Massilia litorea: one gene and its partner. The protein of the gene in region 1 interacts with the protein of each later gene in a pairwise test. Links are inferred from orthologs where the notes say so. Each region holds a gene or a part of one and is shown in the gene's direction. Other genes may lie near its edges.

The links.
Region 2: the proteins of recJ (region 1) and LPB04_RS02145 interact in binary tests that used the Escherichia coli proteins (3 or more experiments, as listed by UniProt). The link is inferred for Massilia litorea from one-to-one orthologs.

The regions. Positions count from the first base shown.
Region 1 is NZ_CP062941.1:4,259,832-4,274,086, forward strand. The notes cover bases 1,762-4,626. They hold recJ (single-stranded-DNA-specific exonuclease RecJ), read left to right. Parts: upstream 1,762-2,301; coding sequence 2,302-3,951; downstream 3,952-4,626. Other genes in these bases: LPB04_RS19200 (hypothetical protein), read left to right, coding at 1,762-2,257; LPB04_RS19210 (SDR family NAD(P)-dependent oxidoreductase), read left to right, coding at 4,126-4,626. Also shown: LPB04_RS19195 (lipoprotein-releasing ABC transporter permease subunit), read right to left, coding at 1-949; more of LPB04_RS19200, read left to right, coding at 1,220-1,761; more of LPB04_RS19210, read left to right, coding at 4,627-4,857; LPB04_RS19215 (Bug family tripartite tricarboxylate transporter substrate binding protein), read left to right, coding at 4,901-5,893; LPB04_RS19220 (YybH family protein), read right to left, coding at 5,996-6,454; LPB04_RS19225 (antitoxin Xre-like helix-turn-helix domain-containing protein), read left to right, coding at 6,590-7,027; LPB04_RS19230 (RES family NAD+ phosphorylase), read left to right, coding at 7,030-7,713; LPB04_RS19235 (DUF2288 domain-containing protein), read left to right, coding at 7,730-8,050; LPB04_RS19240 (methyl-accepting chemotaxis protein), read left to right, coding at 8,280-9,890; LPB04_RS19245 (GAF domain-containing protein), read left to right, coding at 10,126-10,875; LPB04_RS19250 (SEL1-like repeat protein), read right to left, coding at 10,936-11,307; LPB04_RS19255 (bifunctional 2',3'-cyclic-nucleotide 2'-phosphodiesterase/3'-nucleotidase), read right to left, coding at 11,304-13,316. UniProt on the Escherichia coli protein: Single-stranded-DNA-specific exonuclease.
Region 2 is NZ_CP062941.1:482,780-497,355, reverse strand. Bases 4,391-7,576 are described here. They hold LPB04_RS02145 (DNA topoisomerase III), read left to right. Parts: upstream 4,391-4,697; coding sequence 4,698-7,376; downstream 7,377-7,576. Other genes in these bases: LPB04_RS02140 (addiction module protein), read right to left, coding at 7,528-7,576. Also shown: LPB04_RS02175 (LysM peptidoglycan-binding domain-containing protein), read left to right, coding at 1-888; DNA-processing protein DprA, read left to right, coding at 896-2,047; LPB04_RS02165 (DUF494 family protein), read left to right, coding at 2,217-2,681; LPB04_RS02160 (organic hydroperoxide resistance protein), read right to left, coding at 2,757-3,182; LPB04_RS02155 (MarR family winged helix-turn-helix transcriptional regulator), read right to left, coding at 3,304-3,759; LPB04_RS02150 (hypothetical protein), read right to left, coding at 3,862-4,314; more of LPB04_RS02140, read right to left, coding at 7,577-7,728; LPB04_RS02135 (ABC transporter permease), read right to left, coding at 7,780-11,295; LPB04_RS02130 (ABC transporter ATP-binding protein), read right to left, coding at 11,299-12,192; coq7 (2-polyprenyl-3-methyl-6-methoxy-1,4-benzoquinone monooxygenase), read left to right, coding at 12,423-13,067; LPB04_RS02120 (OsmC family protein), read right to left, coding at 13,202-13,624; LPB04_RS02115 (ABC transporter permease), read right to left, coding at 13,718-14,576.

The DNA.
Region 1 (14,255 bases):
CCAGCGTGCGCAGGATGGCGATATCGGATTGCTTGTCCTTCACCGTCATCACCAAGGTCGAGACCAGGTTGAAGGCGGCGACCGCGATGATCATCGCCAGGATGATGAACATCATGCGCTTCTGCGACTGCACGGCGGCGAACCAGACGCTGTTCACCTGCGACCAGTCGCGCAGCACGAGTTCGCCGGCCAGGCTGCGCCGCAGTTCGGCCGCCACGCGCGGCGCCTGGTGCATGTCGCGCAGGCGCAGGCGCACGCCGGCGGGCCCCTCGATGCGCGCAGCCTGGATGGCATCGTCAATGTAGGCAAAGGCGAGCGTGGAATCGAATTCGTAGTGACCGGCTTCGAAGACGCCGACCACGGTGAAGGTCTGGGTCCGCGGCGCGGCCGGAGCGCCGCCAGCCTGTCCCACGCTGCCGAGCAACATGGTCACGCGTTCGCCGACCGTCACGTCCAGGGATTTCGCCAGCGCGCTGCCGAGCACGATGTTCATCGATCCCGGCGTGAGTTTGTCGAGGCTGCCCTGGCGCATCTGGTGCGCCACTTCCGACACCTTCGCTTCCTCGGCGGGCAGGATGCCGCGCAGCAGGGCCGGCTTCATCACGCCGTCGCGCAGCAGCATGCCCTGGACGTCGGCAAACGGTGCGACGGCCGCCACTTGGGGGTTGCGCACGGCCTCGCGCCCGACGGCGCGCCAGTCGGGCATGGCGCCGCGCACGTCGTAGACCTCGACGTGCGCCAGCACCGACAGCATGCGGTCGGTGACTTCTTTCTGGAAGCCGTTCATCACCGACAGCACGACGATCAGGGCCGCCACGCCGAGCGCGATGCCGGCCACGGAAATCATCGAAATGAAGGAAATGAAGCGGTTGCGGCCGCTGCGCTTGCCGGCGCGCGTATAGCGCAAGCCGACCAGGGCCTCGTACGGCAGCTTGTAGATGATGCTCATGTATTTAAGTGTTTGACAACCGACCCCGCAGTTTGCCACAAGAAGCTCATCCGTGACAGCACGCCACGCGTGGAACTTCATGCGCGCAAGACCTGTCGAACGGGTCAGTCCGCACCGAGGACGCACTGGAGCGCACCCGAGATGATGCCTCAAGCGACCGGCGAGCCGTATTTCGACCCGCACAAGCGGTGTGGCCTGGAGAGCACGCCCCGGCCTTCCGGAAGGGCGATCAATTACGCCCCGACAGCCCATTTGGCCTACAATCACGGGATGTCCCAGATTACGCTCGTCCTGCCCTTCGCCCTCCCGATTCCCGAATTCGCCCCCGACCTGGTGGGCGCCCTGCAGGCGCCGGCCCTGTCGGCGCTGCTGTCGCGCACCAGCAGCCATGCGCGCCTGCCGGCCAACGACGCGGTGCGCGCCCTGCCGCACGAGCAGTGGCTGGCGCGGGAGCTCGGCCTGGCGAACGGAGGCCGGCCCGCCTTTGCGGCGGCGGCGATGCGCGCGGCCGGCGTCGAAGCCGGTATCGAGCCCCTGGGCGGCACCTGGTTCATCGTCAACCCCATCCATATCGAGATCGCGCGCACCCACCTGATGATGGGCGACCTGCGCAATCTCGGCTTGACGGAGCCGGAGAGCCGCGCGCTGTTCGAGACGGCCCGGCCCTATTTCGAAGAGGCCGGCCATGCCCTCGTGTATGGCGACGCCGGGACCTGGTTCATGCGCGCCGACGACTGGGCCGGGCTCGACACCGCCACGCCCGACGCGGCGCTCGGCATGGACCTGACGGACTGGATGCCGGAAGGCAGAAGCGCCGCGGCCTTCCGGCGCCTGCAGAACGAAGTGCAGATCCTGTGGCATACGCATCCGGTGAACGCGGCGCGCGAGGCGCGGCGCCTGCCGCCGGTGAACGCCTTCTGGGCATGGGGCGCGGCCGAAGCCGGGACGCTGCCTGCGCCGGATGCACCGACCTTGAAGACTTTCGACGCGGGCGGCGCGGTGCAGGCGCTGGCCGGCGCGCAGCCCGATGCCCTGCCGGACTTCGGCACGCGCCTGGACGGCGACACCATCCTCTACTGCGGCAGCGCGGCTCCCTACGCGGTCGGCGCCGACTGGGGCGGCTGGGTCGCCCAGCTGCAGCAGCTTGAAGCGGCGCTGTTCGCACCCATCTTGGACGCATTGACCAAAGGCCGCGTACGCGAAGTAAGACTGGTGCTGAGCCACCGCGACGCGCATGCCGAGTTCACCACCACCGCCCTGGCGCAACGCAAGTTCTGGCGCCGCCCTACCCTGGATCGACTGCTTTGAAAACCCGTATCGCCACCCGCCCCTGCCCGTTCCGCCAGTCCGAAATGCTGCGCCAGGGCGGCGTGCACCCTGTCCTGGCCCGCATTTATGCCGCGCGCGGCCTGCTGGACGTGCGTGAACTGTCCTGCGAACTGACGGCCCTCGTGCCACCGAGCGGCCTGAAACACATCGACGCCGCGGCCGTGTTCCTGGCCGACGCGATCGCCGCGAATAAAAAGATGACGATCGTCGCCGACTACGACTGCGACGGCGCCACCGCCTGCGCCACCGCCCTGCGCGGCCTGCGCGCGATGGGCGCGAACGTCGACTACATCGTGCCCGACCGCGTGGTGCACGGCTATGGCCTGACGCCGGAAATCGTCGAGCTGACGGCGCGCGAAAAGGCGCCCGACATCATCGTCACCGTCGACAACGGCATCGCCAGCGTCGACGGGGTGCTGGAGGCGAACCGGCGCGGCATCGAGGTGGTCGTCACCGACCACCACCTGCCGGGCGACGCCCTGCCGCCGGCGCGCGTCATCGTCAACCCGAACCAGCCCGAGTGCGGCTTCCCGAGCAAGCACCTGGCCGGGGTCGGCGTGGTGTTCTATGTGCTGCTGGCCCTGCGCGCGGAACTGCGCCGGCGCGGCGTGTTCGACGCCCAGAGCCAGCCCAAGCTGGACAACCTGCTCGACCTGGTAGCCCTCGGCACCGTGGCCGACGTCGTGAAACTCGACGCCAACAACCGCATCCTGGTCGCGCAGGGCATCAAGCGCATGCGCGCCGGGCGCATGCACGCCGGCGTGGCGGCGCTGTTCCGCGTCGCCGGGCGCGAGGCGCGCTGCGCTTCTCCCTTCGACCTGGGCTTTGCCGTCGGCCCGCGCCTGAACGCGGCCGGCCGCCTGGAAGACATGGCGCTCGGGATCGAGTGCCTGACCACCGACGACGAGGGCCGCGCCTGGGCGATCGCCCAGCAGCTCAACGAAATCAACCTGAAGCGGCGCGAGATCGAGGCCGAGATGCAGGACACGGCCCTGCTGCACCTGGATGCCTTCGAGCCGAGCGACTCGAGCACCATTGCCGTCTTCGACGAAAGCTGGCACCAGGGAGTGATCGGCATCGTCGCCTCGCGCCTGAAGGAGAAATTCTTCCGCCCGACGATCACCTTCGCGCCCGGCGGGCCGGGACTGATCAAGGGCTCGGGGCGCTCGATCCCCGGCTTTCACATGCGCGACGCGCTCGACCTGGTGTCCAAGCGCGTGCCCGGCCTGATCGAGAAATTCGGCGGCCACGCGATGGCGGCCGGCCTGACGATCAGGGCGGAATCCTTCGACGCCTTCCAGCAGGCCTTCGAGGCGGTCGGGCGTGCCTGGCTGACCCAGGCCCAGCTCGAGCGCGTGGTCGAGACCGACGGCCCGCTCGAGGACGAGTTCTATTCGACCGCCTTCATCGAGCTGTGCGATGGCCAGGTCTGGGGCCAGGGCTTCGCGCCGCCGGTGTTCTGCGACGAATTCCGCGTGCTGAGCCAGCGCATCCTGAAGGAAAAGCACCTGAAACTCCTGCTGGAACGGAACGGGCGCCGCTACGACGCCATCTGGTTCGGCCGCACCGACGGCCTCGGCGAGCGCGCGCGCGTCGCTTTCCGGCTCGATGCCAACGAGTACAACGGGGTGACCAAGGTGCAGTTGCTGGTGGAGCATGCCGAGCCGGTGTGAGGCCGCGGGCCATTTGCAGGCCTTGCGGCTTGCCGGTGCGCCGTAGGGTGGGCTCTCGAGCCCACGCGTTTGGTATGGACGCACATCCGCGGCGCCGCTCATCAACCGCTATCAACATGCTAATATCGACCCGTGCCGGGTCATGTGGCCCGGCTGGTTCGAGGAGCTGCATGCATGAGCGAAGCACAGCAAGTTACCCTGGTCACGGGCGGAAGTTCCGGCATCGGCCGCGCCATCTGCGAAGCCCTGCTGGCCGAGGGCCGCACCGTCCTCAATCTCGACATCAGGGCGCCCGACTGGCGCCATGAACGGCTGATCTCGCTGCAGGCCGACCTGACGCGACAGGACCAGGTCGAGGCCATCGCCCGCGACATCGCCGCCCGCTACGCCGTCACCGCGCTCGTCAACAATGCCGGCGCCACCCGCCCCGGCAGCATCGACAGCGCGACCATGAGGCAGCTCGACGACGTCGTCGGCCTGCACCTGAAAACCCCGATCACCCTGGTGCAGGCCCTGTTGCCGGCGCTGCGCGCATGCGGCCATGGACGCATCGTCAACATCTCCTCGCGCGCCGCGCTGGGCAAGCCCGAGCGCATCGTGTATTCGGCCACCAAGGCCGGCCTGATCGGCCTGACGCGCACGCTGGCGCTGGAACTCGGTGGCGACGGCATCACCGTGAACGCCGTGGCGCCGGGTCCGATCGCCACCGAACTATTCAGGAACAGCAATCCGGAAGGCGCGCCGCAGACCCGGCGCATCCTCGACAGCATCGTCGTCAAGCGCCTCGGCACGCCCGAGGACGTCGCGCGCGCCGCCCTGTTTTTCCTGGCGCCGGAGAACGGCTTCGTCACCGGCCAGGTGCTGTATGTCTGCGGCGGCACCACACTCGGCGTCGCACCGATCTGAATTCGCAGTCCTTTCCAACACAACAACATCCCGGAGACCCACCATGCACACTCTCGTACCGAAGCGCCGCAAGCTCGCCCTGTCCATGCTCGCGACCGGCGCCCTCGCGCTGGCGCCGTTCGCCGCCCAGGCCCAGGCCTTCCCCTCGAAGGCGCTGACCATCGTGGTGCCGTTCTCCGCCGGCGGCACGACCGACATCCTGGCGCGCGTGGTCGGCCAGTACATGGCCAAGGACCTGGGCCAGCCGGTCATCATCGACAACCGCGCGGGCGCCGGCGGCAACATCGGCGCCCAGATGGTGGCGCGCGCCGCGCCCGACGGCTACACCCTGCTGATGGGCACCGTCGGCACCCACGCCATCAACCAGAGCCTGTACAAGAAGATGCCCTTCGACCCGATCAAGGACTTCGCACCGATCACGCGCGTGGCGCTGGTGCCGAACCTGCTGGTGGCGAATCCGTCGCAGCCCTTCAAGACCGTCAAGGAACTGATCGCCTACGCCAAGGCCAACCCGGGCAAGGTGAGTTTCGCTTCCTCGGGCAGCGGCACCTCGATCCATTTGTCGGGCGAGATGTTCCAGCAGATGGCAGGGGTCGAGATGCAGCACATCCCGTACAAGGGCAGCGCGCCCGCCCTGACCGACCTGCTCGGCGGGCAGACCGCGATCATGTTCGACAACATGCCCTCGGTGATCAGCCACGTCCGCGCCGGCAAGCTGCGCCCGATCGCCGTGACCACGCCGACCCGCTCGCCGGCCCTGCCGGACGTGCCGACGATCGCCGAGTCGGGCGTGCCGGGCTACAGCGCCACCTCCTGGTTCGGTATCCTGGCGCCAGCAAACACGCCGGCGCCGGTCATCGCCAAACTGAACGCGTCGATCCTGAAGGCGCTGGCCGATCCGGAAGTGAAGAAGAAGCTGGCCGAGCAAGGTGCGGAGCCGCATGGCGAGAAGCCGGAGCAGTTTGCGGAGTTCATTCGCAGCGAGACGGCGAAGTGGGGGCAGACGGTGAAGGTGTCGGGGGCGACGGCGGATTAATCAAAAACGCGTGGAGCCGGGAGGCTCGGCGCCCTCCACCCGACGTATCGCGATAATCGTAGGGTGGAGTCCTGACTCCACGCGTTACGACGCCGGCAAAAATCAGCGCCCGCAATCGCACCCGCGATCGAACACCACCCTCCAGGTCCCCGGCCCCTCCAGCCGCCAGACCGAATTGAAACGCCCGATCTGCTTGCCCGCCGCATCCCGCACCGGCCCGCTGGAAAACGCCAGCGTGCCTGAGGCCAGCACCTCGACATCGACCGGCTCCCAGGAAAACGGCGCCGCCGGCTTGTCGAAATTAGCGCGCCAGGCCTGGGCCACGGCGTCCTTGCCGCGCGTCGCGCCGCCCGGACTCATGAACACCGCCTCGCGCGACAGGTAAGCCGTGAAGGCCTCGAAGTCGCGCCGTGCCATGCTGGCGGCGAAGCCGCGCTCGGCCTCGACCACCTGCTGGCGCAAATTGCCCGGCGCCATGCGCGAGCCGCGCGCCATGCCGATGGCCGCTGCCGCCACGCAGGCCACCACCAAAAAAAGAAGTCCCGCCGACCGCAACCTCATAGGTTAACCTTTAAGTTCGAGAATTTTCCTTTCGACAACTCGGCGCCAATTCTGTCACGCCGCACACGCCTTGACAACCGTCAGTTGCGAGCACTCCGAAAACAGAGTATAAATACTCCGAAACTGGAGGAAACAATGAACCTGGCCTATTCCTATCCGAGAAGCCGCTTCGAGCCCGCGGTGCTGGTCGACCTCAATTCCCGCGCCGAACGCGCGCGCCTGTCGAAGTCGGCGCTGACGGGTTTCTTCAAGCTGGCCGCCGCCTGGCAGCTGCGCGACGAAGATGCGCGCGAGCTGCTTGGCGGCCTGTCGCCCTCGTCCTTCTACGACTGGAAGAAGAACCCGGACCGGGTGCTCGAAGTCGACCGCATCACCCGCATTTCCTACCTGCTCGGCATCTACAAGGCCTTGCACATCCTGTACGGCGACAAGCTCGCCGACGAATGGGTGACGCTCCCCAACAGTAATCTCATCTTCGGCGGACGCACGCCGCTGGCCCATATGCTGGGCGGCGGCCTGCTGGCCATGCAAACGGTGCGCCAGTTGCTGGACGCACGCCGTGGGGGCCTGTGATCTTGGCGGTACTTCCGAAACTCACGAGCCTGCGCCAGTTCGACACCTGCCGCCTGCTCCCCTCGCGCTTTGCCGACTTCGAGGATTCGGTGCTCGCTCCCCTGGCCGACAACGACGCCACCCTGCGCGACCTGTTCGACCTCGATAACGCGACCAACGAGCGCCTGCGCGGCGAAGCGGGCCTGCTGCCCGGCATCGGCATGGACGAACTCGTGTTCGGCGTCCCGAATTTTCGGATCATTAACGCGGCATACACGTATGCGCGTCCCGAGGGCAGCCGCTTCAACGATGGCCGGCGCGGCGCCTGGTATTGCGCATTCGAGGCCGACACGGCGCTGGCCGAGGTGAGCTTCCACAAGACCGTCGAATACCAGGAAATCGGCCGCTTCGACGACAGCGTCACCTACCAGGCGATGCTGGCCGATTTCAACGGCAGCTTCCACGACATCCGCGGCGTGCGCGGCTTCGCCAGATCGCTCGATCCGCGCAGCTACGTCGCCTCCCAGGAACTGGCGAATACCCTGCTCGAGCTCGGCTCGATGGGCGTCATCTACCCGAGCGTCCGGCATCCGGGCGGCACCAATCTCGCCTGCTTCCGCCCTGCCCTGGTGGGCAATGTGCGCAGGGGCCAGGCGTATCGGTTAACATGGGCGGGGTCGCCCGTTCCGACCGTCGAGATAATCTAAGTAAATACATACCAGCATGAAAACCAAGCCCGAAAACGATACCGAATTACATGACAAGATCAACCGCGAAACCGGCCGCATCCAATGGAGCGACCTGGAACGCCATTTCGCCCAGGGCAATGTAATCTATGTCAGCGAAGAACTGGACCTGATCGACGTCGCGGTGCGCGTCTCGCACGACGACAAGGAGAACATCGCGCGCTGGATGAATGAGGGCAAGGTTGCGAAAGTCTCGGACCTGCAGGCGCAGACCTGGGCGGCCGGCGAAATCGCGCTGTGGGCGGCGGTCGTCCATCCCTTCATCCTGGTGCAGCCAGAAAAGAAGCAACTGCACTGATCCGCCCTGCCGGCGGCGCCATCCGCGTGCCGCCCTCCCTGCACTATTGCATCAATACAATTATTCCATGTTGCAATTTTGCTGCATAGCATCATTTTTTGCTCCCGTGCTGGTATACTCCCTCTAAACAGCCGAGCTCAGCTGCAGTCCAGCTCCACTTGCGCCGGCCGGTCCCCGACCGTTCCGTCTTCAACCGCGGCCACCGCCGCTCATTCATCAGGAATCCAACGTGAAGAACCTCAAGATCGGCGTCCGCCTGGGCGTCGGATTCGCCATCGTCCTCGCATTGCTGCTGGCGGTCACCGTCACCGCCCTGCTGCGCATGCAGGAAGCGGGCGACATGACGAACCGGCTCGTGCAAGTGAGCATGAAGAACCAGCGCGCCGTGGCCGAATGGGGCAAGCTGATCGAACTCAACCGGGCGAGCCTGGAAACCGCCTACGTGACCGACGACAGCGCCGTGATCGAACGCGTGAGCGCGCGCATGAAGGAAGTCTCGGCGCGCTCCACGGAACTGCAGAACATGATCGAAAGCTCGCTGCGCAACGAAGCGGTCCGCGCCCAGTTCGCCCATGTGAAGACGGCGCGCGATGCCTACCTGAAGGCGCGCACCGCGCTGCTGGACGCCAAGCGCGCCGGCGATGTGCAGGGTGCAGACAGGATTTACACCGGACAGCTCACCCCGCAAAGCGATGCCTTCCTGGCCGAGATGAACAAACTGGCCAAGATGCAGATCGAAGCCTCCGACGCCGTTGCGGCCTCGATCCTCGAGTCCTACTCGAACACCCGCGTGATCCTGATCGCGCTCGGTGTGACGGCCCTGCTGCTGGGCGTCGCCTGCGCCTGGGTCATCACGCGCTCGATCACGGTGCCGCTGCGCCATGCCGTCGGCTTCGCCCAGCGCGTGGCACGCGGCGACCTCACCAGCCGCGCCGCCGCTACCGAGCGCGACGAAACCGGCGACCTGCTGCGCGCCCTCGGCAGCATGTCGAAAGCACTGGCCGAGATCGTCGGCCACGTCCGCAGCGGCACCGGCGCGATCGCCACGGCCTCGAATGAAATCGCCAGCGGTAACGCGGACCTGTCCGCACGCACCGAGCAGCAGGCCGGTTCGCTGGAAGAAACCGCGTCCTCGATGGAAGAGCTGACGTCGACCGTGCGCCAGAACGCCGACAACGCCCGCGAAGCAAACAAACTGGCCCGGAATGCCGCCGCCATCGCCGGCGAAGGCGGCGCGGTGGTGGCTGAAGTCGTGGCCACCATGGGCTCGATCAACGCATCTTCGCGCAAGATCGTCGACATCATTTCGGTCATCGACGGCATCGCCTTCCAGACCAATATTCTGGCCCTGAATGCGGCCGTGGAAGCGGCGCGTGCCGGCGAACAGGGCCGCGGCTTCGCGGTCGTCGCCGGAGAAGTGCGCAACCTGGCCCAGCGCTCGGCCGGCGCGGCGAAGGAGATCAAGGCGCTGATCGACGATTCGGTCAGCAAGGTCGCCGCGGGCACCGGCCAGGTCGATCGCGCCGGCGCCACCATGGGAGAAATCGTGCGCAGCATCGAACACGTCACCGGCATCATGGCCGACATCGCCAGCGCCAGCGAAGAGCAAAGCGCCGGCATCGAGCAGGTCAACAGCGCGATCGTCGACATGGACAGCGTCACCCAGCAGAACGCGGCCCTGGTCGAGGAAGCCGCGGCCGCCGCGGAATCGATGCAGGAACAGGCCGAGCGCCTGGCGCAGGTGGTCAGCGCCTTCAGGCTCGACGACCTGGCCGGCGCGCCGTCGCGCCCACGCTCGGCTGCCGCTGCCGGCGCACAGTTGGCGCTGGCCGCCGCCTGAAGCGGTGCTCAAGGTGCCGGCAGCGAGCTTGCTGACCGGCCCTTCGATCTGGCAGGGCCGCGGCTGCGCGAAGGGTTGCATTGATGAAATCGGTGCGCGCCCTGAGGGGCAAGTGCCTTTTTGGTAATGAAAATTGCGTAAATTGTTGTCTCGATCATCATATTTTTCCGATAGAAACGAATCCGCAGATAGATTCATCAAATCGGCTATACTTCCATAAACTGTAGGAATATTGATGAACAGCAATTTAATCGAAGAGGACCCGATCCTGACCACCAGCGCCGCCGCGCGCCTGCTCGGCGTGGCGACCAGTACCGTCCAGCTCTGGATGGAAAGCGGTGCGATCGAATCGTGGAAAACCCCGGGCGGACACCGCCGCACGCGCGAGAGCCATATCCGCGCCCTGATGAACAAGGTATCCGGCCAGTCCGGCAACCTGGAGCGCCGCCTGCCGCCGACGCCGACCGATCCGGAATTCCTGCCGAATCCCGACCCGGGCTTCCCGGTGCCGGAAGAGGAAGCGCAGCGCCTGGCCGCGCTGGCCGCGACCCGGCTGGTGGACAGCTTGCCGGAAGAGCGCTTCGACCGCATCGTGCGCCTGGCCTCGAAAGTGACCGAGTCGCCGATCGCCCTGATCTCGCTGCTGACGGCACGCCGCCAGTGGTTCAAGGCACGGGTCGGCCTGCCCGCCCAGCAAACGCCGCGCGAATGGGCCTTCTGCACCCATGCGATCCTGCAGGACGGACCCTTCGTGGTGGAAGACGCGCTGACCGACGGGCGCTTTACCGACAACCCGCTGGTGCTGGCCGACCCGCACATGCGCTTCTACGCGGGCGTGCCCTTGCGCGACCCGTCGGGCATGGCGATGGGCACCCTGTGCGTGATCGACCGCGAGCCGCGCAAGCTGCGCGCGTCGGAATTGCAGGCGCTGATGGACCTGGCCGCGATTGCCGCGAGCGAGATCGAGGCCTCGGGCGAGCATTAAGCCTGGTGGTCGCCCACAGTTGACCTGAGCATGTGTTTGGTGGGCGGGGGACCGCCCACCCTACCGGTGCTGCAGCGCATGCGCCGCCTGGCGCATCAACAGCTCCGCCTTGCGCGGATCCGGTTCGCGCAAGGCCAGTTCCTGCAGGGCCGCCGGATAACCCAGCGCGGCCGCCTCTTCCAGCCAGCGCCGTGCCGCCGCGTCATCCTGCTGCACACCCTCCCCCGCCGCCAGCATGTTCGACAGCGTGAACATCGCGGCGGGCACCTGCGCCCGCGCAGCCGCCTCGATCAGGCGCGCCGCCCGGACGGCGTCCGCAACTACACCTGTACCGTTCCGATACTTCAGTCCCAGCCGGTAATCAGCCTGCGCATCGGCGGCCTGCACGGCGCCGCAGCATACGATGGCCAGCAGCAGCGCAGCGCCTTTCATTTCGCCAGGTCCAGCGCGTACAGCGCAAACCCCTTGCCGAGGCCATCGTCGGCGCGCACCTGGCTCAGGTTGTCGAGCCCCGCGTCCTGCGCCAGGCCGAGCATGCCGGGCGCCGAATGGAACACGACCGGCCCGGCCGTCTTCACCTTCGTGAAGCGCCAGCTGCGCGTCGCGCCATGCGCCGCACGGGTCAGCTGTTTCACGTCGCGGATATAGGCGATCAGGACGTCGCGGCTGGTGTCGGGCGAAGCGAGGACCGTCTTGCTGCCGTCCAGCCCCGGGAAATTGCCGCCGCCGCTGGCCCGGTAGTTGTTCGTGGCGACGATGAATTCCTGTTCCGGCGTCACCGGCACGCCGCGCAGGGACAGCTTGCGGATGCGCGCGCCCGGCGCCTGGGTGACGTCGATCTCGTAGCTGATCTCGCCTGAAGTCGGCGTATCGAAGTTATAGCTCGGCACCGCGGCGTTGACCAGCTCCTGCGGCTCAGTCCTGCCCGGGTCGATCGTATTGAAGCGGCGCGCCGAGGTCTCGAGCCAGGCTTTCAGGCCGGCGCCGTCGATCTTCACCGCATACAGCGCATTCGGATACAGGTAGAGGTCGGCGGCGTTGTTCAGGGCGAGATTCCCGGCCGGGACGTCGGTGAAATCGAAGGCGCCGGCCAGGCCGCTCTTGAACGGCGCCGACATCGACAGCACCGGCAGCTTCGCGTACTGTGGCAGGTTGGCCGCCACATAGCTCTTCACATACCGGGTCTGGGCCGCGTTCACCACCTGCAGCGCCGAGGGGTCGCCGACATCGGCGAAATAGGTCGTCATGCGGAAGTCGGTGCTGCCGACCGGCGTCTTGACGTAGCCGATGGTAGCCTCGTGCTCCTCGCGGACCAGGTCCGACACCGCCGGGTCGGGCGCGACGAAGCTTTTATCCGCGTTCTGCGCGGCGCGCGCCTCGACCACGGTCTTGTCCTTCTCGACCGTCCAGCCCTTGCCGCTCGCCCGCAGCTGCAGCGCGATCACGCCCAGGTGCTTGCCCCACAAATTCGCCATCACGGTCGGTACGCCGTGCACCAGGCCCTTCGCCTTGTCGACGCCCGGCAGGTTGAACTGCGGCGCCGTGCTGGCGGCGTTCGGAAACAGCTGGTGCGAATGGCCGAGCAGCATGGCATCGACGCCCGGCACCTGCGCCAGGTACCAGCCGGCGTTTTCCATGGCCGGCGTGTACGGATTGGCATCGAGCCCGCCGTGGGCGATGGCGACGACGATGTCGGCGCCCTTCCTGCGCATCTCCGGGATGTATTTCAGGGCCGCTTCGCGCACGCCCGTCGTGTAGACCTTCCCCTCGAGCCAGCGCTTGTCCCAGGACATGATGGTCGGCGGCGTGAAGCCGATGATCCCGACTTTGACGAGCGCCTCGATCGGACGCCCGCTTGCGTCCGTCGCCTTGATGCGTTTTTCGATGATGCGCCAGGGTTCGAAGATCGGCTTCTTTGTCTTCACGCTGTAGACATTGGCCAGCACCTGCGGGAAGGCGGGACCGGCGCAGCGCCTGGGCTGGTCGACGCCCGCCACCTGGAAGCGCTTGCCCGTCACCTGGCTGAGGTAGGCCAGGCCATAGTTGAATTCGTGGTTGCCGATCGAGGCGCCGTCGTATTTGAGGGCGTTCATCACCTTGTAGATGCCCAGCGTCTGGTCGCAGCGCAGCGGTTTTACCAGCGCCTGCCAGTCGGCCAGCGCATTGCCCTGGATCGTGTCGCCGTTGTCGAACAGGATTGTGTTGGCGAATTCTTCGCGTGCCTGCGCGATCAGGCGCGCCGTGCGGTCCAGGCCGATCGAGGGCTCGGCGGCGAGCTTGAAATAGTCGTAGCCGACCACGTTCGAGTGCAGGTCGGTGGTTTCGAGCACGGCGAGGGTCGCGCTGGCACCCTTGGGGGCGGATGTTGCGGCCAGGGCGGGGGCGGCGAGGACGGCGCAGAGGCCGGCGATGCCGATTTGACAAGGGATGGAGTGGTGCATGAGGCTGCTTTGGTTAGAAGTTCAGATGTGATGCGCCCAATGATACGGTGGCGGCACGAACCGGGGCAAGCGCCTGGGGTATAATCGAAGGTTCGATTCAACTCATTCAAATTGCCAAGATCATGGAAGCTGAACGCATCAACGCCATCGCCGCCCTGCTGAACGACCTGACCGGTCGCGAGGCCGAACTTCGGAGGTATCTTTGACTTCGATCGGAAGGCAGAGAAACTAGAGCAGGTCAACGAAGAACTCGAGGATCCGACCGTCTGGAACGACCAGAAACGGGCGCTGGATCTCGGTAAAGAGAAAAAGGCGCTGGAAGGCGTCGTGCTGACGCTCGAGAAAGCGAAAGCCGATCTCGCCGACGCATCCGACCTGTTCGAGATGGCGCGCGAGGAAGGCGACGACGACACGATCGAAGCCGTCAGCGCCGACGCCGACGCGATCGCCAAGGTCATCGAGGGCATGGAATTCCGCCGCATGTTCGGCAACCCGATGGACCACGCGAACTGCTTCATCGACATCCAGGCCGGCGCCGGCGGGACCGAAGCCCAGGACTGGGCCTCGATGCTGCTGCGCCAGTACCTGCGCTATTGCGAACGCAAGGGCTTCAAGGCCGAGATCCTGGAACAGTCCGACGGTGAAGTCGCCGGCATCAAGACCGCGACCATCAAGGTCGAGGGCGAGTACGCCTACGGCCACCTGCGCACCGAAACCGGCGTGCACCGCCTGGTGCGCAAGTCGCCGTTCGACTCGGCCAACGGCCGCCATACCTCGTTCACCTCGCTGTTCGTGTATCCGGAAGTCGACGAATCCTTCGAGATCGAGATCAACCCGGCCGACGTGCGCATCGATACCTATCGCGCATCCGGCGCCGGCGGCCAGCACATCAACAAGACCGACTCCGCAGTGCGCCTGACGCACGCGCCGTCGGGCATC
Region 2 (14,576 bases), 3.8 Mb from region 1 along the record:
CGCGAGGAAATCCGCAATCCGCACTGGATTTATCCGGGCCAGATCGTGTATTTCGACCGCGTGCACGGCCGCCTGTCGCTGACGAAGCCGGGCAGCGATGACGGCGGAGGCGCGCCCGTGCTGCGCCTGTCGCCGCAGGTGCGCAGCGAAGGCCTGGAGCGCGGCGCCATCGACGCCATCCCCGCCAGTGTGATCGAACCTTACCTGACCCAGCCGCTCGTCGTCGAGAAGGATGCGCTGGCGGGCGCGCCGCGCATCGCCGCCTCCCAGGAGGGTCATTTATACCTGGGCACGGGCGACCGCGTGTATGTGCGCGGCGATCTGCAGGGCGCAACCGAATTCCAGGTGTTCCGTCCGGGCGCCCCGTTGCGCGATCCGCAGACGGGCGCGCTGCTCGCGCACGAGGCCGCCTATGTCGGTACGGTAAAACTGGTGAAAGCGGCCGCGCCCGGCGTCGACGTGCACACCATGACGGTTTCGAACTCGGTGAGCGAAATGGGCGTCGGCGACCGCCTGCTGCCGGCCCCGCCGCCGGCCGTGCGCAACTATGTGCCGCATGCGCCGCAGTCGCCCGTCGACGCGCGCGTGATGTCGATTTACGCGGGCGTCAGCTATGCCGGACAGAGCCAGGTCGTCACTGTCAACCGTGGTTCGATTGACGGACTCGATGTCGGCTCGGTGCTGCAGCTCTATCATTTCGGGAAGACGGTGGCCGATCCGGAAGGGAAGAGGGGTTTCCTCGGAATCGGCCGCGCGAAGATGAAGCTTCCCGATGAACAGTATGGCAGCCTGTTCATCTTCCGAGTGTTCGGGCGCGTTTCGTACGGCCTGATCATGCAAGTGACGGCGCCGGTGGAAGTCGGCGACGTGGCGAAATCACCGGAGTAAATCCACCGTGCAGGACACGGACCCCATCCCCGCCAGCCGCATCGAGCAACCCGGTACGCAACTGAGCGACTGGCTGCGCCTCGACGGCGCGCGCGGGGTGGGACTGCGCACTGCACACCTGCTGTTGGAAGCCTTCGGTTCGCCGCGCGCCATCTTCGAGGCCGGCCACGCCGCGCTGGCCCGGCACGTCGGTCCTGCCCTGGCGCGCAGCCTGTGCGCGCCGCCATCAGGCACGACGCGTGCCCTGATCGACACCACGCTCGCCTGGCTGCAAACTCCCTCGCACCACGTGCTGGCGCTGGGCGATGCCGCCTATCCGCAGGCGCTCGCCAATATTCCCGATCCGCCCCTGCTGCTCTATATACAAGGACGCATCGACCTGCTTGCGCGACCGGCGCTGGCGATCGTCGGCAGCCGCAATGCCACCGTACAGGGAAAGGCGAATGCAGCGGCGTTCGCGACTGCACTGTCGAACGCCGGTGTGTGCGTGGTGTCCGGCCTCGCACTCGGCATCGACGCCGCCGCGCATGAAGGCGGGTTGCGCGGCGCGGGTTCGACGATTGCCGTGGTCGGCACCGGCGCCGACTTGTTCTATCCGGCGCGCAATCGCGCACTGGCCGAACGCATTGCCAACGACGGCTGCATCGTCAGCGAATACGCGCTCGGCACGCCTCCGACCAGCGGCAATTTCCCGCGCCGCAACCGGATCATCAGCGGCTTGTCAATCGGCGTGCTCGTGATCGAAGCGGCGGCGCAATCGGGCTCCCTCATCACCGCGCGCGTGGCCGCCGAACAGGGACGCGAGGTCTACGCCTTGCCCGGCTCGATCCATGCGCCGCTGGCCAAGGGCTGCCACAAGCTGATACGCGATGGTGCGCGGCTGGTGGAAACGGTGGATGAAGTGCTGGAGGCGATGCAGGTGTCGCCGCTTGCATCGCTGCCGTCTGCAAACACGACTGCAACAAACGCCTTGCCGACCGAAACGGACTGCACCGATTTGCTGGCGCAGCTGGGGCACGAAGCGCTCGCTGTCGACGACTTGTTGGAACGACTCGGCACCAGTATCGGTCAATTGAGCATGGGTTTATTGGCACTCGAAATGGCCGGCATGATCGAACGTCTTCCCGGAGGAAAAGTGCAACGCGTGCTTGTTCAATAAGCGTTTCATTCGCCCTGGGTAAATGCTTGAACAGGGACATTTTTTCGAACATGAATTACAAGCCTGTATGAACCGATAAGGCCGAAAAACGACGATTTCCGTTCGCCGCATGCGCACACACGCAGCAAGCTTGTACCTGTACGAGCTTAGCTGCTACAGTAGCGTCACTATGTTCGACATCCTGGTCTACCTCTACGAGACGTACTATCGTCCCGAAGCCTGCCCCGAGCCGGCTGCATTGGCACGCAAACTCTCCGCCGTCGGCTTCGACGACTTCGAGATCTGCGAGGCCATCGATTGGCTTACGGGTCTCACTGAAATGGCGGGCGAAGAGCTGGCCGACGTGGTCGCCTCTACCGGCACGCGTTACTACGTGGACGAGGAATATAACGAGCTCGGCAGCGCCGCGATCGGTTTCATCCAGTTCCTCGAAAGCGCCAAGCTGCTCACGCCCTTGCAGCGCGAAATCGTCATCGAGCGTGCGCTCGCGGTGGACGAATCGCCCGTTACCCTGAGCAAGCTGAAGATCATCGTGCTGATGATGATGTGGAGCCAGAACAAGGAACCGGATGCACTGATCTTCGACGACCTGTTCGGCTCCGACGACGAACAGATTCCGCGCCAGCTGCATTAATCGAACAAGCACAAACAAAAACTCCCGCACTGCGGGAGTTTTTGTTTGTGCTATTGATTTTGTTTTCGCTGCTGATTACGCAATATTCAGCGTCACATCGATGTTGCCGCGCGTTGCGTTCGAGTACGGGCACACCACGTGGGCCTTCTCCACCAGCGATTCGACGAGCTCGCGCGCCAGGCCCGGAACCGAGACATTGAGTGTCACTTCGATGCCGAAGCCGGTCGGCAGGGGACCGATGCCGACGTCGGCCGTGATTGCCGTCTCCGCCGGCAGCGCCACTTTTTCTTTTGCCGCCACGAACTTCAATGCGCCGATGAAACAAGCTGCATAGCCGGCCGCGAACAGCTGTTCCGGATTGGTGCCGGCGCCGCCTGCGCCGCCGAGTTCGCGCGGCGTGGCCAGTGCGACGCTCAGTTGCTCGTCGGACGATACGGCACGGCCATCACGGCCACCGGTGGCGGTTGCGTGGGCGACATACAAGGTTTTTTCGAGGGACATCTTTTTCTCCAAAGCGTGGTGATGAGAGGGCAGCGCCGCACCACGAAATCGGTCGCTGTCGATTAAATCGCGTGCTATCTAAATGCCCGCATTATTGCACTGCATGCGTCCACACCTGCCTTTAGCTGTGTTGCGCCAGGCTGGCGCGCAATTGCTCGAGGTCGCGCCGCATCGCCTGCAATTCTTCCGGCTTGCAGCCCGTCGCGCAAAACGCGTTTTCCGGCACCGCCCGCGCTTTCGTACGCAGCGCGCGTCCTTCCTCCGTCAGGCTGACCAGCACCTGGCGTTCGTCCTCGAGTCCGCGTTCGCGCAGCACCAGGCCTGCAGCCTGCAGGCGCTTGAGCAGCGGGGTGAGCGTGGCCGAGTCGAGGAACAGGCGCTCGCCCAGGTTCGAGACCGTCATGCCGTCGCCTTCCCACAGCACCAGCATCACCAGGTATTGCGGGTAGGTCAGGCCCAGGTCGGCCAGCAGGCGCCGGTACACCTTGGTCATCGCCAGGTTGGCCGAGTATAGGGCGAAGCACAGCTGGCTGTCGAGGCGGAGCAGGGCGTCGGTCTTGGCGGATTTGCTTGTCATGTCCGCAGTTTAGATCGCGCGCTATTCAATTGCAAGCGATTTTATTGTTTACGCAAATACCCTGGCCGGCCGCTTGCTCCAGCCAGGGTGCGCTTTCCCTGCTCAGCGCTTCTTGTCCGTCCCCGCCAGCCCCGCACCGGCATCCGACGCAGCCTGCTCCGGTCCCCCACGTCCGCCCGATCCGGCGCCGCCCGACTGCAGCGAACCCGGCGCCGTCCCGGATTCTTTCGAACCGGCATGCTGTCTCTGCTCGAGTCCACCGGCGCCCGACTGCATCGAGGTACCGAGCCGGTCGGCCTCCGCCTGGGCCTGCATGCGCTGGGCTTGCTGGCGTGCGCTGCGTCCGCCGGTCTGCGAACCGGGCCCGCCGCGCGAACCGGCGTCGCTTGCCCCCATCCTGCCCGCCTGCGTACCCAGACCCACGTCCGACTGGCGGTTGCCCGCGCCGGAGCCGGGCGATTTGCCCTGCTGGCTTTCCGGCGCCACCGGCACCATTTTTTCGCGCCGCACGCTGCGGCCGTGCTCGTTCACCATGCCTTTGTGCTTGTCGCTCATGGTCGATCCTCCTGATACGGCGCGTGAGGGCGCCAACAGGCCGATCATGCGCGCGGCGCGGCGCCGCTTGTATCGGAATCATGGTGGAGGCAATGTAGGAAGGCGCCCACCGTCACCGACAAGATATCCGGGTGGCACGAGCGAAAATCCGGTCGTTGCAAGCGCGCCACGAGCGTGCGGCCGATGGCGCGCCGCACAAGGAAGGTGCAGAGCCTACTTGCGAACAGCGCGATAACGCGCTTATCATTGGCCGCTCATTCAAGACTGTTACTACTAAGACATTAGTGCCGCGATGCCGTGATGCTGCGGCCCGGCCCGGCCGCCAAAGCATGTATGATGCGCAGGCCAAATACACCATATATATAAGTACTACGAGAAACCCTATGACCAAAACCCTCATCATCGCCGAGAAGCCGTCTGTCGCGAACGACATCGCGAAGACGCTGGGCGGCTTCACCAAGCACGATGAGTATTTCGAAAACGACGAATACATCCTGTCGTCCGCCGTCGGCCACCTGCTGGAAATAGCCGTGCCCGAGGAATACGACGTCAAGCGCGGCAAGTGGAGTTTTACCCACCTGCCGATGATTCCGCCGTATTTTGCGCTGAACCCGATTCCAAAGACCGAGTCGCGCCTGAAAGTGCTGAACAAGCTCATCAAGCGCAAGGACGTCACCACCCTCATCAACGCATGTGACGCGGGCCGCGAAGGTGAACTGATCTTCCGCCTGATCGCGCAGAACGCGAAGGCGAAGCAGCCCGTGAAACGCCTGTGGCTGCAGTCGATGACGGCCAACGCGATCCGCGAAGGTTTCAAGCAGCTGCGCAGCGACGAAGAGATGCTGCCGCTGGCCGACGCTGCGCGCTGCCGTTCGGAAGCGGACTGGCTGATCGGCATCAACGGCACCCGCGCCATGACCGCCTTCAACTCGAAAGAGGGCGGCTTTTACCTGACGACCGTGGGCCGCGTGCAGACGCCGACCCTGTCGATCGTGGTCGAGCGCGAAGAAAAAATCAAGAAATTCGTCCCGCGCGACTACTGGGAAGTGCGCGCCGAGTTCGTCTGCGCCGCCGGCATCTACGAAGGCCGCTGGCTCGACCAGCAGTTCAAGAAGGACGAGAACGACCCCGAGAAGCGCCCGGAGCGCCTGTGGAGCAAGACGGCCGCCGACTCGATCGCCGCCGCCTGCCGCGGCAAGCAGGGCGTCGTCACCGAGGAATCGAAGCCGACCACCTCGATGGCGCCGGCCCTGTTCGACCTGACGAGCCTGCAGCGCGAGGCGAACGGCCGCTTCGGCTTCTCGGCCAAGAACACCCTGGGCCTGGCCCAGGCGCTGTACGAGAAGCACAAGGTGCTGACCTACCCGCGTACCGACTCGCGCCACCTGCCGGAAGACTATATCGCGACCGTCAAGGAAACGATGAACGCGCTGGCCGACACGAACAACTACAACCAGTTCGCCAAACAGGTGACGAAGAACGGCTGGGTCAAGCCGAACAAGCGCATCTTCGACAACACGAAGATTTCGGATCACTTCGCGATCATCCCGACCGGTGTCGCCCCGAAGAACCTGACCGAGCCGGAACAAAAGCTGTACGACCTCGTCACGCGCCGCTTCCTGGCCGTCTTCTTCCCGCCGGCCGAGTTCCTGGTCACGACCCGCTTCACCGAAGTCTCGGGCCACCAGTTCAAGACCGAGGGCAAGGTCATGACCAACCCGGGCTGGCTGGCCGTCTACGGCAAGGACACCACGGGCGACGACAAGGACGGCGCCACGCTGGTCCCGGTTGCGAAGGGCGAGAAGGTACTGACGGACAAAATCACTGCCAACGGCCTGGTGACGAAGCCGCCTGCGCGCTACAGTGAAGCGACGCTGCTGTCGGCCATGGAAGGCGCCGGTAAACTGGTCGACTCGGACGAGCTGCGCGATGCGATGGCCGGCAAGGGTCTCGGCACCCCGGCCACGCGTGCGGCCATCATCGAGGGCCTGCTGACCGAGAAATACCTGATCCGCGAGGGGCGCGAGCTGATCCCGACCGCCAAGGCATCGCAGCTGATGACCTTGCTGCGCGGCCTGGGCGTGAACGAACTCACCGCGCCGGAACTAACCGGCGAGTGGGAATACAAGCTGTCGCAGATGGAGAAGGGCAAGATTTCGCGCGAAGAGTTCATGCGGGAAATTGCGCAGATGACGCAAATCATCGTCAAGCGCGCCAAGGAATATGACAACGACACGATTCCGGGCGAGTACGCGACCCTGAAAACCCCGTGCCCGAACTGCGCCGGCGTGGTCAAGGAAAACTACCGCCGCTTCGCCTGTACCAAGTGCGACTTCTCGATGAGCAAGACGCCGGGCAGCCGCCAGTTCGAGATCAACGAGGTCGAAGAGCTGCTGGAAAAGCGCACCATCGGTCCGCTGCAGGGCTTCCGCTCGAAGATGGGCCGTCCCTTCGCCGCGATCCTGCGCATCGTGCGCGACGAGGAGATCAAGAACTTCAAGCTCGAATTCGATTTCGGCCAGGATTCGGCCGACGGCGAAGAGGGAGAGGGCGTGGACTTCACCGGACAGACCCCGCTCGGGCCCTGCCCGAAGTGCAATGCCGGGGTCTACGAAATGGGCCTGGCCTATGTCTGCGAAAACCAGGTAGCCAAGCCGAAGACCTGCGACTTCCGCAGCGGCCGTATCATCCTGCAGCAGGAGATCCTCCCTGAGCAGATGGCGAAACTGCTCAACGACGGCAAGACGGATTTGCTGCCGGGCTTCGTGTCGCAGCGTACCCGCCGTTCCTTCAAAGCCTTCCTGACGCGGGGCAAGGACGGCAAGATCAGCTTCGAGTTCGAGGAGCGCAAGGCCAAGCCGGGCGCTAAACCGAAGGCGGCGGCAAACGATGCCGAGGCCGATGGCGCCGAGGGCGAGGGCGCAGCGACCGCGGTGAAGGCGGCGAAGAAGCCGGCCGCGAAAGCAGCCACGAAAGCGGCTGCCAAGCCGGCAGCGAAGAAAGCGGCCGCGAAAGGGACGGCTGCCAAGCCGCCTGCCAAGCGCGCCGCCGCCAGGAAGTAAGCCCGGCGAGCGGGCATAAAAAAACCGCGGCCCCCGGGTCGCGGTTTTTTTTCGTCTGTCGCTGAGTGCTGATTATCCTGTATTGTTTATACAGTTACCCGATTCGGATAAGTGTCGCGGCGTGCCGGCGCGGCGTTCGCCACTGCGCGGCTCACTCCTGCCAGTCCTGCAAGGCGCGGATCGCGGCCTCGCCGTTGCGGATCGCCTTTACCCGGCGCACGACTTCGTCGCGCCAGGCCTCGTCGGCGTCCGCATCGGCAAGATCGTCGATGTCCTGCAACAGGACACGCAGCACCTCATGCTTTTCCTCGGCATTGAGGAGCTGAATTTTTTCGCAAACTTCGGCAAGCATGGTCGACATCTTTAACCTCAATGTAATAGTGTCTCGATAATATCGCGACTTTTACCCGTTGTCGACTACAACCATGTTATCCGTGGGCTTCTTGTCGATCAGCTTGTGGTCAGGGTCGATTCCGGCGCGGCCCGGGCGGGCGGCGACGACGAAGACGATGCGCTGTGCATGGCCGGTGACCTTGCGCCGTTCGCGCGCCAAAGGGTTGCCGGCGCGGTCGTCGACGCCAAATTCGATGTAGTCGGCCAGCGGCAGGTCCTGTTCGACCGGCGCCCCGGCGCGCACCTTGGCCGCACTGGCGTGGAGCGTCACTTCGTACCTGCCATCGGCCAGCTGGCGCGCGCTGGCGCTGTCGGCGCGGTTCTCGTAGAGCACGATGTCCTCGAACAGGTCGTGCACCAGGTAGGCCTTGTCGGCCGGCGCCACCGCGCGCAGGGCCGCCGCCAGCGCCGCCATGTCGGGGGTGGGGCCGGCTTGCATGGCGAGCTTGCGCAGCACGCCGTTCACCCGCTCTTCGCCCAGCAGATCCTGCAGCAGGTAGAGCGCGATTCCGCCCTTGCTGCGGCGCAACCAGACCTCGTCCACGTAGTCGGCCAGCGGCCGTTCGCGGCTGGCCAGCGCACGGCCCATCAGGTAGGAGTGCAGGTCCTCGCGCAGGTAGCGCCGCATCGCGGACGCCCCGGCGCTGCGGCGCACCGCCATCAGCGCCGTGTATTCGGCCAGGCTGTCCGCCAGCAGGGCGCCGCCCGGCTGGCGCGCCCACCACTGGTGCGCGGTGCTCCAGGCAGCCGTGTAGAGCGGATAATCGATGCCGGCGTCCTTGCCGCTCGCCTTGCTGTCGGTGCGCGCGATGAAGGCGCCGTGTTCCGGCAGGGCGAGCATGCCCGGGAAGCCGTGCGGCCTGCCGCTCCGGCGCGGCGTCTCGACCAGGCGCAGGTCGTGCTGGCCGTAGGGCCCGAACTGGCCGGTGCCGTAGTCGAGGGCGGCGCTGGCCCCGCGCAGCAGCCGTTCGACATTCGCCTCGTGCCCGGGCGCGAAATAGGCGTCGATGGCGACGTCCTGCCAGCGCTCGTGGCGCACCGCATAGCGCGCCGAGGCGATCGCATAATCGTTCGGGATGGCGCCGTCGGAGCGGTAATGGAAGTAGCGCCGCTCATTGGCGATCCACTCGCGCTCGAGCGTGCCCGGCGCCACCGCCACCTGGTCGACGGCGGTGCCGACGATGGCGCTGAAGGCGATCTGCTGCGGCAGCGGGGCGGCCGGCGCCACGCGCGGCGGCAGGCCGTGGCGGCGGCGGTCACGCGCGTCGTCCAGCTCGACCGCGGCCTGGTAGCCGATGCGCGGCAGCGCCTCGTTCGTGAAGAAGCTGCCGTTCGTGGCCACCGGCGTGTCGCTGCCGATGCCGAGCAGGCCGCCCGGCGCGGCGCTGAGTTCGAACGCGAGCGCCAGGCGCGCGCCCGGCATCAGCGGGCGTGCCAGCCGATAGTGGAAGAAGCCGCGCTCGCGGTCGCTCGTGACCAGTGTCGCCGGCTCCGACAGGCGCGCCGCCAGGTCGGTGCCCGGCTCCTGGTACAGGATCACGTCGAGCAGCGGCGCCGCGCCGCGGTTCTGCAGCTGGTAGTGGCCCTGCACCGCCAGGGTGCGGCTGCGCGGGTGGAGGTCGACGCGCAGGTCGACCGTGGTGAGCGCCGGCTGCGGCAGCCGGGCGTAGCGCCGGTACAGGGTTTCGTAGGCGGCGCGGCGTGCCTCGGCGGCGTGTGTGGTGCGGTAGTTGCCCGCCACGTCCAGCTCGTACCAGAGCAGGGCGCCAGTGCCGGCGAAGATGAGCAGGCCGGCGCCGAAGGCGCCGAGGATCGGCAGCGTGAGGTTCTGGCGCGCCAGGCGCCAGCGGCTGCGCAGTTCGGCGTTCACGCCGCGCGGCCACAGCACCACGCTGGCCACCAGCAGGATCAGGGCCAGGCCGCCCCAGTACAGCGACAGCACCCGTTCGCGCAGCAGCTCGTAGCCGTAGCCGTTCATGCCCGAATAGTCGAGCGGCGGGAAGCCCGTGTAGGGCAGCAGCAGGTGGTCGAGGCCGCGTCCGCGCAGGGCGATGCCCGCCACGCCGAGCGCCGCCAGCACCGCATAGCCGAGGTATTTGCGGTTGCAGAACGCCTGCACCGCGATCGCCGGCACCGCCAGCAGCGCGTACTGCGGCAGCAAAATCGTGAACAGGGTGTGCAGGTACAGGCCCGGCTCGAGCGCGAAATAGCCGCGTACCAGCTGGCACAGCATCGCCGCGAGCATCGCCAGGAACAGCAGCAGCGCCTGCATCGCGACCAGCGCCAGGGTCTTCGAGAGCGGCGCCAGCCAGCCCGGCACCGGCAGCACGTCGAACAGCTGGCTGGTCCCCGCATCGCGCTCGCGCCATACGAGCTGGCTGGCGTAGAAGACCGTCACGATCACGATATACCACGAGAACACGTCGCGTACCAGTTCCAGCATCTGCCAGGTCACGGGATAGGTACGCGCGCCGTGCAGGCGGCCGATGTCGAAGCTGCCGACCGCGATCAGGGCCATGCCGGCCAGGGCGATCAGCGCGAAGGGCAGCGTGGCCACCGACTGGCGCAGGTGCAGCAGCGCTTCCCTGGCCAGCAGCACGACCAGGCTGCGGCGGGCGAAGTCCGGTTGCTCGCGCGTGTTGACCGCCGCCTGTGACAGGGTCGGCGCCGCCTCGCCCGGGCCGCGCGGGTCCAGGCTGCGCGACTCGAGCAAACCGACCAGGTGGAAGCGCCAGTAACCGAGCAGCAGCACGGCCAGGCCGAAGCCGCACCAGATCAGGCGGTTGGCCAGATACACGCCCTCGAGCAGGACCGGGCGCGCATTGCGTTCGGCGATCGGCCAGTATTCGGTCAGGCGCAGCAGCGCCGTGGTGGCGAAGGGATCGATCAGCGCGGCCAGGGTTTTATAGTCGAAGTCGCGCGCGATCGAGGGCGCGATCGTGTAGCCCACCATCAGCACGATGCTGGCGACATACACCGGCAGCATGCGCCGCGTGAGCGCCGCCAGCACGAAGAAGATCGCCCCGAAGATGAACAGGTTGGGCAAGAGCGTCAGCAGCCAGGGCAGCACATAGGTCAGCGGCCCGGCTGCGCCGACGCGGTCGGGGTCGATCCCCGGCAGCAGGCTGCCGAGCCAGGACCCGAGCGGAATCGCTGCAAACACGAAGGCGAGGATCGCCCAGGCGCCGAGGAAGCGCCCGAACACATAGGCGTATTTCGGGATCGGGGCGCTGAAGAAGAAATGGTGCATGCCGTGCTCGAAGTCCTGCTGCACGGCGCGCCCCATGAAGGCGGCGATCACGACCACGGCCGTACAGCCGAGGAAGGCGGTCGACAAGGCCACCTGGCGCGGGCCGTCGATCAGCACGCGCGAGCCGAAGGCGACCACGGTATCCTTGAACACGCCGCCGGCGGCGGCCGTCCACAATATCGCCAGGGCGAGGAAGGCGAAGAAGCAGACCCAGGTCGATACCTGCCTGAGGCGTCCGCGCAGCTCGAACCGGGCAATGGAAAGAAGCGCTGCCATCGATCAGCAGTTCCCGGCCTGGAAGTTGTGGCGGCCGGCGATGGTGGCGAAATAGACGTCCTCCAGGCTGGCATGGGCTTCCTCGAAACCCATGCCGGGGTCGCCCTCGGCATACACGTGGATCAGCGTGCGCCCGGCGCGCAGGCGCGTCGAGATCACCGTGTGCTGCTTCTGGAACAGCGGCAGGTCGGCCTTGTCGACGAAGCGCGCCCAGATGTTTTCTTCGATTCCCTCGATCAGGCGCGCCGGTTCGCCGCACAGCAGTACGTGGCCCTTGTTAATGATCGCCATGTTGGCGCACAGGTCGGCCACGTCCGAGACGATGTGGGTCGACAGCAGCACCGTCTTGTCGGCGCCGATGTCGGACAGCAGGTTGTGGAAGCGCACCCGCTCCTGCGGATCGAGGCCGGCGGTCGGCTCGTCGACGATGATCAGCTGCGGGTCCCCGATCAGGGCTTGCGCCACGCCGAAACGCTGGCGCATGCCGCCCGAGAAGGTGCCCAGCTTCTGGTGGCGCACCTCGAACAGATTCGTTTGCTGGAGCAGGCCGTCGACGACCTCGCGCCGCCGGTTGCGGTTCGCGATGCCTTTCAGCTGGGCGAAATGGTCGAGCAGCTCATAGGCGGTGACGCGCGGGTAGACCCCGAAATCCTGCGGCAGGTAGCCGAGCATGCGGCGCACCTCGTCCTTTTCGTCGAGGACGTCGATATCGTCCAGGAAGACCGAGCCGGCATCGCATTCCTGCAGTGTGGCGAGGATGCGCATCAGGGTCGACTTGCCGGCGCCGTTCGGCCCCAGCAGGCCGAACATCCCGGGCGGGATGTTCAGCGTGACCTTGTCCAGCGCCACCACGCCGTTGGCGTAGGTCTTGGACAAATTGCGGATGCGTAATTCCATGCGGACTCCAGATGAATACTTTGCAAAGCGGTCAGTTTCATTTCCGCCAAGCTTTTTTTGACGAATGCATTGTATGCCCTAATGGCTGACTCGGGCGGACCCGTGCGACGCACGGCGCACAGGGGCGGCCAGAGTGCAAAAAAGGCGGGGCAGGACGTGCTCGTTTAGCAGCGCGGCAAGCGGCAGGCACGGCGCATATAATGTGGTTTTCCCGCGACGAAGGACATCCTATGCGAGCCAACCCTTTCATCAGTCCACTCGACGACCTGATCGTCGGCTTCGACAAGGCGCTGCGCGTGGTCGGCGGCGTGGCGGCGGCCTCGCGCGCGAACCCGGCGGCGCATGCCGTCGACTGCGAACTCGACGAGCGCGAACAGCGCCATAGCGCCGGCCTGATGCGCGTGAACCATGTCGGCGAAGTCTGCGCCCAGGCGCTCTACGATTCGCAGGCGCGCCACGCGCAAAGTGCCGGCATGCGCGCCCAGTTCGAGCAGGCCGGCCGTGAAGAAGAGGACCACCTGGCCTGGACCGCGCAGCGCTTGGCCGAACTCGGCTCGCAGCCGAGCGTGCTCAACCCGCTCTGGTACGCGGGCGCCTACGCAATGGGAACCGTGGCCGCCAAGCTGGGCGACGCGCGCAGCCTGGGTTTCGTCGTCGAGACCGAGCGCCAGGTCGAAGCGCACCTGAACAGCCACCTCGAGCAGCTGCCGGCGGGGGACGCCAAGTCGCGCGCGATCGTCGAGCAGATGCGCCTCGATGAAGTCGCCCATGGCGATGCCGCCCAGGCCCTGGGCGCGGCGGAGATGCCGGTGCCGGTCAAGCTGATCATGCGCGCGATGTCGAAAGTGATGACGACGACGGCGTATTATTTGTAAGTCGTTGGTGCGTATCCCTGCGGCGCTGGCGTAACGTAGGGTGGGCTCCCGAGCCCACGCGTTCGTGCCGGTGCACGCCACACCGTCACCGGTATCCGCGCAATGCGCATACCGGCATGATGGCGCTGGCCGCGTCAGGCTTCGACAATCTCGATCGAATGCGTGATCTCCGCCATCGCCGCCAGCATGATCGAGGCCGAGCAGTACTTCTCGTGCGACAGTTTGACGGCGCGCTCGACGGCCGCCGGCTTCAGGTTCTTCCCCGTCACCACGAAGTGAAAATTGATCTTCGTGAAAATCTTCGGATCCGTCTCCGCCCGCTCGGCCTGCAGCGTGACGTCGCAGCCGATCACGTTCTCGCGCCCGCGCTTGAGGATCAATACCACGTCGTAGGCCGTGCAGCCGCCGGTGCCGACCAGCACCATCTCCATCGGCCGCGGCGCCAGGTTGTGGCCGCCGCCTTCCGGCGCACCGTCCATCGAGACCATGTGGCCCGATCCGGTCTGGGCGCGAAAACTCATGCCCGAGGGGCCGTTCCAGCTGACTTTGACTTCCATGTGGGTTTCTCCGCTATAAGGTGGCGGTCATTGTAAAACAGCCCACCGCGGCGTGCCGGGGTGGGCTGTTTTCCTCCCTGCCGGGACAGCTTCCTACACGGCCAGCACGTAGCGCTCGCTCTTCATGCGCCAGCCGGCGAAGGCGACGATGGCCAGCGCCGGCAGCGCCGCGCTGAAGAAGGTAAGCAGGAAGGGCAGCAGGCCGACCTCGACGCCCTTCGCCATTTCGCGCAGCAGGGTCTGGTTCGACAGCATCGGCACCGCATACATCCAGAGCGAGGTTTTCAGGTCCATCATCGAGACCACGACGCCGGGCACCATCGGCAGCAGCAGCACGATGCTGAGCGTGCTTTGCGCTTCCTTGAACGATTTCGCGTTCATCGCCAGGGCAATCTGGAGCGCGGCGGCCAGCAGCGCCAGCGGCAGGGAGACCAGGCAGACCAGCGCGATGTCGCCCCAGTTCAGGCTCCACGACATGCCCAGCTCTTCCAGCGGCAGCCAGGACAGCACCCCGTGCGCCAGCAGCAGTTCCAGGGTGAGGCCGGACACGGCGAGGAAGCCGGCCATCAGCCACTTGCCGGTGACGATCTCCCATGCGCGCGCCGGCTGGGCCATCAGCACTTCCATCGAACGCCGTTCGCGTTCGCCGGCGGTGCTGTCGATCGCGGCCGCCATGCCGCAGAAGAAAGCGGGGAAGAACAGCATGCTGAGCATCCCGCCGATCAGGCCGGCCGAGCGCGAGGCATTGGTGCCGGTGTCGTAGCGCTGCACCTGGATCGGCGCCAGCGTCGCCGGCGACACCCCGTGCGCCAGCAGGCGCGCGCTGGCCACGTTGGCGCCATAGGCTTCCAGCACGTCCTCGACTTCGCGCCGCTGCGCATTCTTCTCGGCGGCCGAGTCGTACCACAGCTCGATACGGGCAGGGCGCATTGCCGTGTAGTTGTCGGCGAAT